DNA from 3 places in the Blastococcus sp. SYSU DS0541 genome. Region 2 is predicted to be linked to each of the others. Evidence: riboswitches for the same ligand, from Rfam matches in the RefSeq annotation. Region 2 holds a riboswitch; each other region holds the start of a gene.
The links. Region 2 has a riboswitch for S-adenosylmethionine ahead of ACI794_RS13230 (bifunctional o-acetylhomoserine/o-acetylserine sulfhydrylase). Riboswitches for the same ligand answer to the same signal wherever they lie in the genome.
Positions count from the first base shown of each region.

Region 1: another riboswitch for S-adenosylmethionine. It lies ahead of thrC (threonine synthase); the one in region 2 lies ahead of ACI794_RS13230 (bifunctional o-acetylhomoserine/o-acetylserine sulfhydrylase).
Region 3: another riboswitch for S-adenosylmethionine. It lies ahead of ACI794_RS07985 (putative leader peptide); the one in region 2 lies ahead of ACI794_RS13230 (bifunctional o-acetylhomoserine/o-acetylserine sulfhydrylase).

Region 1 is NZ_JBJHAD010000003.1:293,582-298,348, forward strand. It holds gene ACI794_RS05820 (cold-shock protein) at 1-57, opposite strand, end outside; gene thrC (threonine synthase) at 231-1,532, opposite strand; SAM riboswitch class I at 1,545-1,679, opposite strand; gene ACI794_RS05830 (HAD family hydrolase) at 1,738-2,559, shown strand; gene ACI794_RS05835 (ABC transporter permease) at 2,668-3,534, opposite strand; gene ACI794_RS05840 (alpha/beta fold hydrolase) at 3,621-4,767, opposite strand, start outside.
Region 2 is NZ_JBJHAD010000011.1:50,124-54,890, reverse strand. It holds gene ACI794_RS13240 (YdeI/OmpD-associated family protein) at 1-337, opposite strand, end outside; gene metX (homoserine O-acetyltransferase MetX) at 377-1,453, opposite strand; gene ACI794_RS13230 (bifunctional o-acetylhomoserine/o-acetylserine sulfhydrylase) at 1,455-2,747, opposite strand; SAM riboswitch class IV at 2,791-2,906, opposite strand; gene ACI794_RS13225 (hypothetical protein) at 2,995-3,480, opposite strand; gene ACI794_RS13220 (mechanosensitive ion channel family protein) at 3,477-4,373, opposite strand; gene ACI794_RS13215 (thioesterase family protein) at 4,530-4,767, opposite strand, start outside.
Region 3 is NZ_JBJHAD010000005.1:151,510-156,276, forward strand. It holds gene ACI794_RS07965 (TetR/AcrR family transcriptional regulator) at 1-248, opposite strand, end outside; gene ACI794_RS07970 (MetQ/NlpA family ABC transporter substrate-binding protein) at 370-1,185, opposite strand; gene ACI794_RS07975 (methionine ABC transporter permease) at 1,248-1,907, opposite strand; gene ACI794_RS07980 (methionine ABC transporter ATP-binding protein) at 1,904-2,920, opposite strand; gene ACI794_RS07985 (putative leader peptide) at 3,058-3,132, opposite strand; SAM riboswitch class I at 3,139-3,233, opposite strand; gene ACI794_RS07990 (NAD(P)/FAD-dependent oxidoreductase) at 4,090-4,767, shown strand, end outside.

The sequences.
Region 1 (4,767 bases), on a different contig from region 2:
GGCGATGAAGCCGAAGCCCTTCTCGGCGTTGAACCACTTCACGGTGCCCTGTGCCACGTGTGCTCCCACGTTTCGTGCGTGCGGACGGCCCCTCTGGATCGGGGGACCGGGCCTAGCTCTTCCGCCCGCATATCACGAACATGGAACTGGAACCGCGCGAGAAGGTACATCAGCACCCACCGGGTGCACGTGGTTCTCCGCCGCTGTGTTGCCGGATCGGGCGACGCGGATCAGCCGATGAGGCCGGCGGCCCGCACCGACTTCAACGACGGCTCCACCCGGTGGGTGGGGCCGACGACCGGCTCGAGCGGGTCGAGGGTCTTGAGCCCCTCGCCGGTGTTGAGGACGACGGTCTCCTTGGCCGGGTCGAGCTGCCCGCCCTCGACGAGCTTGCGCAGGACCGCGACGGTCACGCCGCCGGCGGTCTCGGCGAAGACGCCGGTGGTGCGGGCGAGGTCTCGGATGCCCTGCACGATCTCGTCGTCACCGACGCGGGCCACCGCACCCCCGGTGCGCCGGATGGCGTCCAGGGCGTAGGGGCCGTCGGCGGGGTTGCCGATGTTCAGCGACTTGGCGATCCCGGTCGGCTTCACCGGCTTGACGACGTCCCACCCGTTGTCGAACGCGGTGGCGATCGGGTCGCACCCGGCCGACTGGGCGCCGAAGATCCTCCACTCGGACGCCTCGACGATGCCGGCCGCGGTCAGCTCGCGGAAGGCCTTGTCGACCTTGGTCAGCAGCGAGCCGGACGCCATGGGGATGACGACCTGGGCGGGGATGCGCCAGCCGAGCTGCTCGGCGATCTCGTAGCCCATCGTCTTGGAGCCCTCGGCGTAGTAGGGCCGGACGTTCTGGTTGACGAACGCGGTGTCCTCGAACTCGTCGGTCTCGCCGAGCTCGCTGGTCAGCCGGTTGACGTCGTCGTAGGAGCCGTCGACGGCGACCAGCGTCTGGCCGTAGACCGCGGACTGGACCACCTTGCCGGGCTCGAGGTCGCTCGGGATGAAGACGAACGACGGCAGGCCGACGCGGGCGGCGTGCGCGGCCACCGAGTTGGCCAGGTTGCCGGTGGAGGCGGCGGCGATCTTGGTGTAGCCCAGCCCCTTGGCGGCGGTCGCGGCCAGGCTGACCACGCGGTCCTTGAAGGAGTGGGTGGGGTTGGCGGAGTCGTCCTTGACCCAGAGGCCGCCGGTGAGCCCGAGCTCGGCGGCGAGCCGGTCGGCGCGGACCAGCGGGGTCATGCCGGGGTCGAGCGTGACCCGGTCGGCCGGGTGCTGGCCCACCGGGAGCAGGGCCACGTACCGCCAGATGTTCTGCGGCCCGGCCTCGATCTGCTCGCGGGTGACGGCCTTCATCAGCTCGGGGTCGTAGTCGACCTCCAGCGGGCCGAAGCACTCGGCGCAGGCGTGCTGGGCGATGAGGCCGAACGTGGCGCCGCAGTTGCGGCAGACGAGCCCGCGGGCCGGACAGGGTGGCACCGGGCCGCCTGCGCTGGAGTCGGCCTGGGCGGAACCGGGAGCGGTGAGGGTCATGCGACGACTACCTCCTCATCTTCCCCGCTGCGGGCCGTCGAGCCGCGCGGGACGGAATTGGCACCTCCCGCCCGTCGCGCGGAGCGCTGCAGGCGGCGGTTGCCGGGGCTTCATCGGGCCGTGTCCCTCTGCCCCTCTGGATGAGTGAACGGCGTGGACTCTACCCAGTGGCGCGCGGCGCCCGACGGCCGGACAGGATGGCCCGGTGAGCGCGCGCGTCGTCTACACCGACCTCGACGGCACGATGGTGGGGCCGCGGGGCTCCTTCTGGCACACGGAGGGGCGGGAGCTGACCGACGGGCCGGCCGGCGCGCTGCTCGACCTGCACCGCGCCGGGGTGGCGTTGGTGCTGGTCAGCGGCCGCACCTACGAGCAGGTGGTGGAGGCCGCGCGCATCTTCGCGGCCGACGGCGCGATCGCCGAACTGGGCGCCACCATCGGCTGGGGCTCGGGCCGGAACACGCACCGGCTCCGCGGCGCGCTGCCCCCGCAGTACGGCGACCGGACGCCGATGGAGGTCATGGCCGAGCTCGGGATCGTCGAGGACCTGTTCGCCGAGCACCCCGGCCGGATCGAGTGGCACGCGCCGTGGCACGCCACCCACGCCGCGGACGCGCTCCTGCGCGGCCGGCTGGACCCCCTCGCCGTCGACGCCTGGCTGGCCGAGCGGGGGGCGGGCTGGCTGACGCTGAAGGACAACGGCTCGATCCAGCGGGCCTCCTGGATGGGGCTGGATGCCGACGCCGGGCCCCCGCGGGTCTACCACCTGATGCCGCGCGGCATCTCCAAGGGCGCGGCGATCGCCTGGGACCTGGAGCGGCGCGGCCTCTCCCCCGCCGACGCCGTGGCCATCGGGGACAGCGTCAGCGACCTGGAGATGGCGCCCGCGGTGGGCCGGTTGTGGATCACCGCGAACGGCGCCGCCGCCGACGGCATGGCCGACGCGCTGGCCGCCGTCCCGAACGCCTCGGTCACCGCTGACGCGATGGGCGAGGGCTGGGCCCAGGCCGTGCGGCAGAGCCTGTGACGCCGCGTCGTGCCGAGTGGGCCCCGGAGGGGTCCGCGCAGGCGCGACGCAGCGGCTCCACGCCGGCCGGGACGGCACCTGCCCGCGGTGTCGCCGGCAGGGCGACAGCTACGACGTGACGTCGCGGCGGGCGAAGTGCCGGAAGCCCAGTGCGGTGAAGACGGCGATGTAGACCAGCGACTGGATGACGCCGCGGAACAGGTCGCCGTCGTCGACCGGCGTCTGCAGCAGGTCGGTCCAGGCGAACTCCTCCGCCGTCGGGAACCAGTCGCGGATCGAGCCCAGCTGCTCGACCTGGTCGAGGATCGCGAAGACGACCATGGTGAACACCGCGCCGCCGACCGCGGCCAGCGGCGCGTCGGTGATGGTGGAGAACCAGAACGCCAGCGCTCCGACGACGAGCAGGTGGACGGCGAGGTAGCCGAGCATCCCGGCCAGCCGGAGCATGCCCTCGCCCTGGTCGATCCCCACGCCGACCGGCGTCGTGATGTCGCCGAAGCCGAAGGCGATGCCCCCGGCGACCACCGCCACCGCCGCGAGCGTGAGCAGCGCGGCGACGGACTGCACCAGCGCGGCCAGCCACTTCTGCCGGAGCAGGCGCATCCGCGGGACCGGGGTGGCCAGCGCGTACCGCAGCGACCCCCACTGCGCCTCCACGGCCACGGTGTCACCGAAGAACAGCGCGTAGACCACGACGAGGAAGAAGCCCGTGGTCGCGAACAGCACGAACAGGGTGAAGTTCAGCCCGCTCGCCGTCGCGACGTCCACCAGGTTGATCCGGGTGTTCTCCGCCGCCTCCTCGCTGGCGCCCAGCTGCAGCGCGGCGATGAGCACCAGGGGCAGCGCGACCATCAGCGCGAAGACGCCGAGGGTGCGCCGCCGCTTGAACTGGCGGCGCAGCTCGACCGACAACCGCAGCGTGCGCTCGGGCCGGTAGCCGGCGACCGCGCCGGTCGGCTGCACGTGCTCCGTCATGGCTGGACTCCGGCCTCGATCCGCTCCCCGGTCGCTGGCGCTCCCTGCGAGGCCCCCTCGACCGTCGTCCTCGCGGGCGCCCGTCGTCACGACTCCCCCACCAGCGCCAGGAAGGCGTCCTCGAGCCGGCGTCGCGGCGTGAACTGCTCGACGGCGACCCCCGCGGCCACCAGCGCCTGCAGCACGTCGGCGCGCCGGGCGCCGTCGAGCTCGGCCACGAGGCCCTCGTCGGTGCGCCCGGCGGTCACCCCCGGCAGCGACGAGAGGACGGCGACCGCCCGGTCGGTGTCGGCCTCGTCGGCCAGGCCGACCAGCACCGAGCCGCCGGTACCGACGATCTCCTCCACGGTGCCCTGCGTGATCTTCTGCCCCTTCGCCATCACGACGACGTGGCTGCAGGTCTGCTCGATCTCGCTGAGCAGGTGGCTGGAGACGATCACCGTGCGGCCGGTGGCGGCGTAGGAGCGCAGCACCTCGCGCATGGCGTGGATCTGCGGCGGGTCCAGCCCGTTGGTCGGCTCGTCGAGGACCAGCAGGTCGGGCAGCCCGAGCATCGCCTGGGCGATCGCGACCCGCTGGCGCATGCCCTGGCTGTACCGGCGCACCGGCCGGTCGATGGCGGCGCCCAGCCCCGCGATCTCGATGGCCTCCGCCATGTGCGCGTCCTCGGCCGGACGTCCGGTGGCGGCCCAGTAGAGGGTGAGGTTGTCCCGGCCGGAGAGGTGCGGCTGCAGGCCGGTGCCCTCCACGAACGAACCGAGCCGGGAGAGCACGGGGGCGCCGGGACCGGCGGCGTGCCCGAAGATGCTGATCCGCCCCTCGGTGGGCTTGATGAGGCCCATCAGCATGCGCAACGACGTGGTCTTGCCGGCGCCGTTGGGCCCGAGCAGGCCGAGCACCTGGCCGCGCCGCACCTCGAACGAGAGGTCACGGACGGCGACGAAGCCGTCCTTGTAGGCCTTGGTCACGCCGGTGAACCGCAGCGGGACGTCCTCGCCGTCCGGCTCGACCTGGGAGATCTGCCGGCGCCGGCGGGCGCCCCACCAACGGGCGGCCAGCCAGCCGAGCAGGCCCAGGCCCGCGAGGACGGCGAGCAGCACCCACCAGCGGGAGGTGCCGGTCGTGGCCTCGCTGCGGCCGTCGACCTCGGGAGCGGCCAGCGTCGCCTCGCCCGCGGCGACGCCGTTGGGGGCGACGTCGGAGGCGAGCCCGACGGTGTAGACCGCCGCCTCG
Region 2 (4,767 bases):
CCTCCACCGCAGCCAGTCCGGCCGGGCGCATCCGTCCCTCGGCGATCAGCCGCTCCACGGTGGCGACGTTCTTCTGCGACCAGACGCTCCGCGGGCGGCGCGGGGTGAGCCGCAGCAGGTGGTAGGAGTCGTCCAGCCGGAGCCCGCGCCCGTCGATCCAGCCGAAGCAGAGCGCCGACTCGACGACCTCGGCGGAGGTGAGGGAGCGGATGCCCGAGCCCTTGCGCGCGATCTGCACGTACAGCCCCGGGGCGGTGGCGTGCTCGGCCTCCAGCCAGGCCTCGAAGGCGGGCTGGTCGGGGAACGGCAGCATCGGCAGGTCCGTCGGCGTCGGCACGCCGCCATCCTGGCCCCCGGGTGCGACAGCCGGGCGCCGTCAGCCCGCGAGCAGCTCGCGCAGCAGCGCGTCGACCGCCGCCGTCTCGACCAGGAAGCCGTCGTGCCCGTAGGGCGAGCCGATGAGCCGCAGCGGCACGCCGAGCGCGTCGGCCACCCGCTGCTGCTGCTCCGGTGGGTACAGCCGGTCGCTGTCCACGCCGGCGACCAGGGCGCGGGCGGTCACGCCGGCCAGCGCCACCTCCACGCCGCCGCGGCCCCGGCCGACGTCCCAGCTGTTCATGGCCTCGGTGAGCACCACGTAGCTCCCGGCGTCGAACCGGCGGGTCAGCTTGGCCCCGTGGTGCTGCAGGTAGGAGGCGACGGCGAAGCGGCCGTCCTTCTGCAGGCGCGCGCCGAAACGCGCCTCGAGCTCCGCGGCGCTGCGGTAGGTGAGGTGGGCGATCCGGCGGGCGACGTCGAGGCCGTCCGCCGGCGGGTCCCCCGGCGGGTAGTCCCCGCCGCGCCAGCGGGGGTCGGCGCGCACGGCCGCCTGCTGGGTGGTCTGCGTGCCGATCTGGTCGGCCGAGGCGACGGCGGTGGAGGCGAGGAAGAACAGCCCCGCCACCCGCCCGGGGAACCGGACCGCCCACTCCAGTGCCCGCATGCCGCCCATGGAGCCGCCGGCGACGGCGGCGAAGCGCTGGACGCCCAGCGCGTCGGCGAGCGCCGCCTCGGCCCGGACCTGGTCGCCGACCGTGATCTCCGGGAAGCGCGAGCCCCACGCTCGCCCGTCCGGCGCGGGTGACGACGGCCCGGTCGTCCCCTGGCAGCCGCCCAGGACGTTCGCGCAGACGACGAAGAACCGGTCGGTGTCCAGCGCGGCGCCCGGGCCCACGACGCCGCCCCACCAGCCGGGCGTCGGGTGCCCCGGCCCGCGGTCGCCCACCACGTGGCTGTCACCGGTCAGCGCGTGCTCGACCAGCACGGCGTTGCCGCCGTCCGGGGCGAGCGTCCCCCAGGTCTCGTAGGCGATCCGCACGCCGGGCAGGTTGCCGCCGCGCTCCAGCTCGAACGGGGCGGGCAGGTCGAGGAAGCGCCGGCCGCCCGCCGGATCCCCCTCGGCCCACCCGCCCACGTCAGGCGGACTTGGCGGCGCGGAAGCCGGCCTCGAGGTCGGCGAGGATGTCCTCGATCCCCTCCAGGCCCACGGCGAGGCGCACCAGGCCCGGCGTGACGCCGGTGGTCAGCTGCTCCTCGGGGGTGAGCTGGGAGTGCGTCGTCGAGGCCGGGTGGATCACCAGGCTGCGCACGTCGCCGATGTTGGCGACGTGGCTGTGCAGTTCCAGGGCCTCCACGAACCGCTTGCCGGCCTCCACGCCGCCGTGCAGCTCGAAGGTCAGGACGGCGCCGGCGCCCTTCGGCGCGTACTTCTGCTGCGCGGCGTGCCACGGCGAGGACGGCAGCCCCGGGTAGTTCACCCGCTCGACGGCGTCGTGGGCCTCGAGGAACTCGGCCACCCGCTGCGCGTTCTGCACGTGCCGCTCCATGCGCAGGGAGAGCGTCTCGATGCCCTGCACCACCAGGAAGGCGTTGAACGGCGAGACCGCGGGCCCCAGGTCGCGCAGCAGCTGCACCCGGGCCTTCAGCGCGAACGCCGGTGCGCCGAGGTCGGCGTAGACGACGCCGTGGTACGTGGGGTCGGCGGTGGTGAACATCGGGTGCCGGCCGCCGGTCCAGTCGAACGACCCGCCGTCGACGATGAGCCCGGCGATGACGGTGCCGTGGCCGCCGAGGTACTTGGTGGCCGAGTGGACGACGACGTCGGCGCCGAACTCCAGCGGCCGGACCAGGTAGGGCGTCGCGATGGTGTTGTCGACGATGAGCGGGACGCCGTTGCGGTGGGCGACGCCGGCGACGGTCTCGATGTCGAGGATGTCGCCCTTCGGGTTGCCGATCGACTCGGCGAAGAAGGCCCGGGTGTTCTCCTGCACGAGGGACTGCCAGTTCTCCGGGTCGTCGGGGTCCTCGACGAAGGAGACGGTGATGCCCATCTTCGGCAGCGAGTGGTGCAGCAGGTTGTACGTGCCGCCGTACAGGGACGCCGACGCGACGAGGTGGTCTCCGGCCTCGGCGAGGTTGAGGATGGCGAGGGTCTCCGCGGCCTGGCCGGAGGCGACGGCGAGCGCGGCGACGCCGCCCTCCAGCGACGCGACGCGCTGCTCCAGCGCATCCTGCGTCGGGTTCATGATCCGCGTGTAGATGTTGCCCATCTCGGCCAGCGCGAAGAGGTCCGCCGCGTGCTGGGTGTCGCGGAACTGGTAGGCGGTGGTCGCGTAGATCGGCAGCGCGCGGGCGCCGGTCGTGGGGTCGGGGCTCGTGCCGGCGTGGATCTGCCGGGTCTCGAAGCTCCAGCTCTGCGGGTCGGTCATGCGCCGTCTCCTTCGCTCGCGGGAGATCCCGCGGCGCACGGGAGCTCCGTCCTTGCCGGGGGCGGGGCGCCGACCGGCCGGCTCTTCCCCTGGAGCACCTCAGACGGAGTTGAGGTTGCCGGGCAGCCAGCCAGGTGCTTCGCGCTGCCTCTCAGGAGCCGACGTGATCCTAGGACGCTCCGCCGGGCGACGCACACCCGCCCGGACTCGGGCAGCGATGTCCCACGTGAAACAGCGGCCCACGGTCCTAGGAGCCGGGCGCGGTCTCCTCGCCCGTGCCGCCGGTCGGCGCGGGGGCGGGCGTCTCCGGCGCCGTGGTGGTCGTGCCCGGCGCGGTGGTGGTGGGCGCGGAGGGCGAGGTGGTCGGCTCGGGCTGCTGCGTCGTCGTCACCGGCTCCTCGGTCGGCGGCGTCTCCTCCGTCTGCGTGGGCTCCGTCGTGCCCGCCGGGTCGGTCGGCTCGGTGACCGCCGTCTCCCCGGTCGCGGGCGCGCCCTGCGCAGGGGGCTTGACGTTCAGCCAGAGGGCGAAGACCGCCACGAAGAGGATGGCGAGCACGACGGTGGAGGTGCGGGCGCGGCCCAGGTGCCGGGGGATCGACGCCCACCAGCCGTGCCGCGGCGCCGGCGACGGCGAGTCGGCGGGCGAGCCCGGCGCGGCGGCGGGGGCGGTGCTCACGGTGGGCTCCTCGGAGGCGCGGGCGGCCGGGTCGCGGCGCTCGTCGGGTGTCTTCACCGGACCCCCTCCTGGACGGCCGTCGCGCCGTCCTGCGCCAGGGGCGCCGTCGTGGGCGGCGGCACCTGCATGCCCTGGCTGCGGAACGCCTGGACGATGCGGGCGCGCAGGTCCCGGCCCACCTCGAACTGCTTGCCGGGCAGCGTGCGGGCGACCACCCGCACGTTCACCTCGTCCAACCCGAGGGTCTCGACGCCCATCACGGTGGGCGGGTCGAGCAGCAGCGGCCGCATGGCCGGGTCGCGGAACGCCTCCCGGCCCACCCCGCGCAGGACCTCGTTGGCCCGGTTGACGTCGACGGTGGTCGGCAGGGGGACGTCGACGACGGCGCGCGCCCAGTCGCGGGACAGGTTGATGACCTTGACGATCTGGCCGTTGGGGATGGTCACGACCTCGCCGTCGGGCGAGCGCATCCGGGTGACCCGCAGCGTGACGTCCTCGACCGTGCCGTTCGCCGGGTCGCCCCCGCCGACCACCTGGATCGAGACGACGTCCCCGAACCCGTACTGGCGCTCGGTGATGATGAAGAACCCGGCCAGCACGTCACCGACGATGCGCTGCGCGCCGAAGCCCAGACCGACGCCGAGCACGGTCGCCGGCGCGACGAGGCCGGTCACCGGGATGCCGAGGCGGTCGAGGATGAAGAAGACCGAGATCGAGTAGATGAGCACGACCAGGGCCCAGGTGAGCACCTGGGTCAGCGAGTGGCGGTGCTTGGCGGCCTCCGACCGGACGAGCGCGTCGCCGCCGGTGGAGTTCCGGTCGATCCGGTCGGTGATCTTGTCGCCGACCCAGCCGACGAAGCGGGCGAGCAGCACCGACCCGAGCACGATCAGCACGACCTCGAGACCGCGCCCGGCCAGCCAGTCCAGCACGTCTCTCAACGCGTCCACGTGGCGGCACTCCGTTCGTCGGGGGAAGCGACCCTCCCACCATGCTCACCGCCGGACGGCGATGCCAACCCGACCCGCCGCGGCGCGCGTCCGGAACGGCCGGGCACGCCGCTGACCTGCGGCGCAGCGGTTGCGGAGAGATGACTCACGCCGGGCTCACCGCGGCTCGACGAACAGCGACTGGCTGGACCGGCCGACCGCGCCGTCGGCGTCGAACAGGACGGCGAAGCACTGCGCCGCCCCGGCGCCGCCGTGCACGGTCGTGGCGTCCATCCCCAGCCACTCACCCCGCGGCGGCCGGTGCAGGGCCACGGTGAGGTCGACGTTGGCGAACGTCGCCCGGGTCCAGTCGAGGGTCGCCGAGATGCCGCTCGCGGCGTCGGTCATCACGAGC
Region 3 (4,767 bases), on a different contig from region 2:
CGGGCGTCGAACCGGGCGGCGACGTCGTCGACGTGCCGCGTGAAGGCAGCGGCGAGCAGCTCGGTGAGCGAGCCGAAGTGGTAAGTCAGCGACCCGAGCGGCACGTCGGCGGCGCGCGCGATCGCCCGGTGCGTGGCCGCCGTGACGCCCCGTGCGGCGATGACGTCGAGGGTCGTGTCGACCAGGCGGTCGCGCCGGCCGGGGTCGTGCCGGCGCGGACGGCGGACCGGCGCCGGACCGGCGCCCACGGGGCGGGCTCGTCCAGCCGGCGGAGATCTCATAGGAACGAGCGTACAGATGCGCCCCGGGGCGGTGCGCGAGGCGGGGCGTCCGAGCGGGCGCCCCGCCCCGGCGGTCAGGATGCCCCGGTCAGAACGCGGCGAGGACGGCGCCCTCGTAGTTCTGCTCGATGAACTGCCGCACGTCCTCCGAGTGCAGCAGCTCCTCCAGCTCCTGGATGCGCTCGTCGCCCTCGTCGCCGGTGCGCACCACCAGGAGGTTGGCGTTGGGGTTGCCCTCGCCCTCCTCCAGCGCCAGTGCGTCCTCGGCCGGGACCAGGTCGGCCTCGATGGCGTAGTTGCCGTTGATGACCGCGATGTCCACGTCGGCCAGCGACCGGGGCACCTGCGCGGCCTCGACCTCGGAGATCTCGAGGCTCTTCGGGTTGCCCTCGATGTCCAGCGAGGTCGGCGCGGCGTCGCCGGTGTCGGCGAGGGCGATCAGGCCGTTGGCCTCGAGGAGCCGCAGCGCCCGCGCGGCGTTGGTCGGGTCGTTCGGGATCGCCACGGTCGCGCCGTCGGGCAGGTCGGCGAGGTCGGTCAGCGTGCTCGAGTAGATGCCGAGCGGCTCGATGTGCACCGGCTCCAGCGCCTGGAAGTCGTAGCCGGCACTGGCCTCCTGCTCCTCCAGGTACGGGATGGTCTGGAAGTAGTTGGCGTCCAGGGAGCCGTCGTCCAGGGCGACGTTGGGCTGCACGTAGTCGGTGAACTCGACGATCTCCAGGTCCAGGCCGGCGTCCTCGGCGAGGTTCTCGTCGATGTAGCGCAGGATCTCCGCGTGCGGGACCGGGGAAGCGCCGACCCGCAGCGGCTCGTCGGCCGCGGAGAGCTCGGCGTCGCCGCCGCAGGCGGCGAGCAGGGCCGTCATCGCCGAGGCGGCGAGCAGGGCGGGAAAGCGGGTGCGCATGGTGGTGGTTCTCCTCGGGAGTGGGGTGCGACGGCGGCCGGGTGGCCGCCGTGGAGGTCGGGTCAGGCGTGCGCGAGCGAGCGCGCCCAGCGGTCGCCGGCCCACTGGAGGGCCTGGACGATGACCAGCAGGAGGACGACGGTCGCGAGGGTGATGTCGGTGCGGAACTGCTGGTAGCCGAAGCGGATGGCGAAGTCGCCCAGCCCGCCACCACCGACCGCACCGGCCATGGCCGAGTAGCTGATCAGCGCGACGACGGTGATCGTCACGCCGGCGACCAGCGACGGCCGGGCCTCCGGCAGCAGCACGGTGCGGACGACGTCGCGCCGGCGGGCACCCATGGACAGCGCCGCCTCGACCTTGCCTTCCGCGACCTCGCGCAGGCTGGTCTCCACCAGCCGGGCGAGGAACGGGACGGCGCCGATGGTCAGCGGCACGATCGCCGCGGTGGAGCCGATCGTCGTCCCGACGATGCCGCGGGTGACCGGGGCGACGAGGACCAGCAGGATGATGAACGGCAGCGCACGGCCGAGGTTCACGACCAGGCCGACGAGCCGGTGCAGCAACGGCCGCGGGGCCAGCCCGCCCGGCGCGGTGACGGTGAGCAGCACGCCCAGCGGGACGCCGAGCAGCACGGTGACCAGCGCCGCGACGCCGACCATGTAGAGGGTCTCCCAGGTGGCGTCCAGCAGCTGCGGCCAGATGCGGTTCCAGTCGCTCACCGGGCCACCTCGGCGGTCGCGGCCACGCGCTCGACGAGGACGCCGCCGGCCCGCAGCCGGTGCACGGCGTCGTCGAGGCCCGCCATCCCCCCGCTGACCCGCAGGAGCAGCCGGCCGTAGCGGCCACCGGCGACGGTCTCCACCGATCCGCCGGCGATCTCGACGGCCAGGCCGAGCTCCCCGATCAACGTCCGGAGGACGACGGTCTCCGGGGTCCGGTCGGTGACGGTCACCCGCAGCAGGGCGCCGTCGTGCCCGGCACCGGCGTCCGCGACCGGTGCCGGGAGCAGGGCATCACCCAGCGGGGAGCCCGGCCGGGTGAGGACGTCGGCCAGCCGGCCGCCGTCGACCACCCGCCCCCGGTCCAGGAGCACGGCGCTGTCGCACACGGCCTTGACGACGGACATCTCGTGCGTGATCAGGAGGACCGTGAGGCCGAGCTCGTCCCGCACCCGGCGCAGCAGCTCCAGGACACCGGTGGTGCTGGCCTGGTCCAGCGCGGACGTGGCCTCGTCGCAGAGCAGCACGTTCGGGCGGACGGCCAGCGCGCGGGCGATCGCCACGCGCTGCTTCTGGCCGCCGGAGAGCTGGGCGGGGCGGGCGTCGGCGCGGTCGCCGAGCCCCACGAGGTCCAGCAGCTCGCCGGCCCGCCGTCTGCGCTCCGTCCGGCCCACGCCCGAGAGCTCCAGCGGGTGCTCCACGTTGCCCGCCGCGGTGCGCGAGTCGAGCAGCTCGAAGTGCTGGAAGACCATCCCGATGGAGCGCCGCGCCTGCCGGACCTGCTCGTCGGGCAGCTCGGTGAGCACCTGCCCGTCGACGGTCACCGAGCCCGACGTGGGCCGCTCCAGCAGGTTGACCAGGCGCACCAGCGTGCTCTTGCCCGAGCCGCTGGGGCCGACGACGCCGGCGAACTCGCCCCGGGCCACGGACAGGCTGACGCCGTCGACGGCGACGACCTCGCCGGCCCGCCCGCGGGCGGGGAAGACCTTGCGGACGTCCTTCAGTTCGATCACGGGATGCGGTCCTCGGGGATTGAGCAGGCACGGGCGGGCGGCGACGCCGGCGACGGCGTGGCGGCCCGCGGTGCGTGGCGGCTGGGGCTGCACGCCCGCCGTCGAGCAGGGCGGGCGTCGCTAGGAGGCGGGAGGCCTCAGCGGCACATGGCTGTGCCGGTGCGGCACAGGTCGACGTGCCGGCGGGCCCACGAGAGCAGCTCGTACCGCATGGTGTTCCTCCATCGGTCCTGGCAGTAGCACCCGCGCCCGCCGATGCGGGGGGTTGCTGCGACGTCGACGAGCCAGGTCTCTCAGCCGCTCCGGATGGTTGCGGGGCCGAGTCTACGGAGCGGATCAGAGGCTTTCCCGTCCGCGACCTGCGACGTCACTCACACAGCAGATCTGCAGCCGGTGGGCGGGCCGGCGCCCGAGCGTGGTCCGCGATCCCGACCACCCCGACCGAGGAGCAGCCATGTCACGCTGCTCAGCCCGCGGGTCGGCCTGGCCGCCTGCGGTACCGGTTCCGGCGGCTCGTCCGGCGCTGCCGGATCGTCGGCGTCGGCGACCACGGCGTCCGGCGAGATCCCCGACGAGACCGCCGGCCCCTACCCGGGCGACGGATCCAACCGGCCCGACGTCCTCGGCGCAGGCCCGGTTCGCCGGGCCGTACGACCCTCCCTGGCGGGACCGGCGGCTCCTAGCATTCGCCCATGACTCGGAAGCCACTGCGGTGTCGGTTCGGTTTCCACTCCTACGTCCAGCGACACCCGGGCAGCGAGCGGCCGTCGGGACCGGACGACAAGATCTGCCGGCGGTGCGGGAAGCGCACCGGCGCCCCGTTCGGAGACGTACCGGGAGCCGTCCTCGGCGGTGGCGGTGTGGGTGGCTTCTGATCAGGCGCCTCGGACCCGTGGCCGCGTCACCGCCGGATGAGACCTCGCGACCGATCCGGCGTGCATGGGCTCGATCGTCACGCAGGCCCCTCGATCCGGCTACGTGCGGCCGGCTGCACCCGAGTGGTCGTTGCGCCGCCCCGGAGCCGCCGTCTCACCGAGCGTCTCCGCGCCTCTCCGTGACGGTGAGGACCACGCGGACGGGCGGTGGTGCGTGGTAGGAGGCCTGTCACCGCCTCCGGGCCCGTGCCAGGCTGCCGCCTCGGGACCGGCTTCGCACCGGAGGAGGGCACCATGGCTGTTCCGGGTGGTCAGGAGCAGGCAACGGGCCGTGCGGTGGTGGTCGGCGGCAGCATGGCGGGGCTGCTGGCCGCGCGTGTGCTCGCCGACCATTTCGAGGACGTCGTCGTGGTGGACCGGGACACTCTGCCCGACGGGACCCAGCACCGGCGCGGCGTGCCGCAGGATCACCAGTTCCACGTCATGCTCGCTCGGGGCCTGCGGCTCATCGACGGCCTGCTCCCGGGATACGTCACCGAGCTGCAGGCGGCCGGCGCCGTGCAGATGCGCGTCCCCAGCGACATCCTGATCCTGACGCCGGCGGGGTGGCTGGACCGGGGGGCGCCCGGCTGGGAGGTGGTCTCGGCCAGCCGTCCGGTGTTCGAGACGACGGTGCGCCGCCGGGTCAGGCAGCTGCCCGGGGTCGACGTCCTGGACGGCCACGAGGTCACCGGTGTGCGTCCCGCTCGGGACGGCAGCGGTGTCACCGGCGTCAGGGTGCGTCCGGTGAGCGGGGCCGGATCCCCGTTCGAACTCCCGGCCGACGTGGTGGTCGATGCCGCCGGGCGGGGCTCTCGAGCCGTGGCCTGGTTGCGGGAGCTGGGTCATCCCTCTCCACCGGTGACCGAGGTGGACCCGAAGATCGCCTACGCCACCCGGGTCTTCCGGATGCCGGACGGCTTCAGCGCTGAT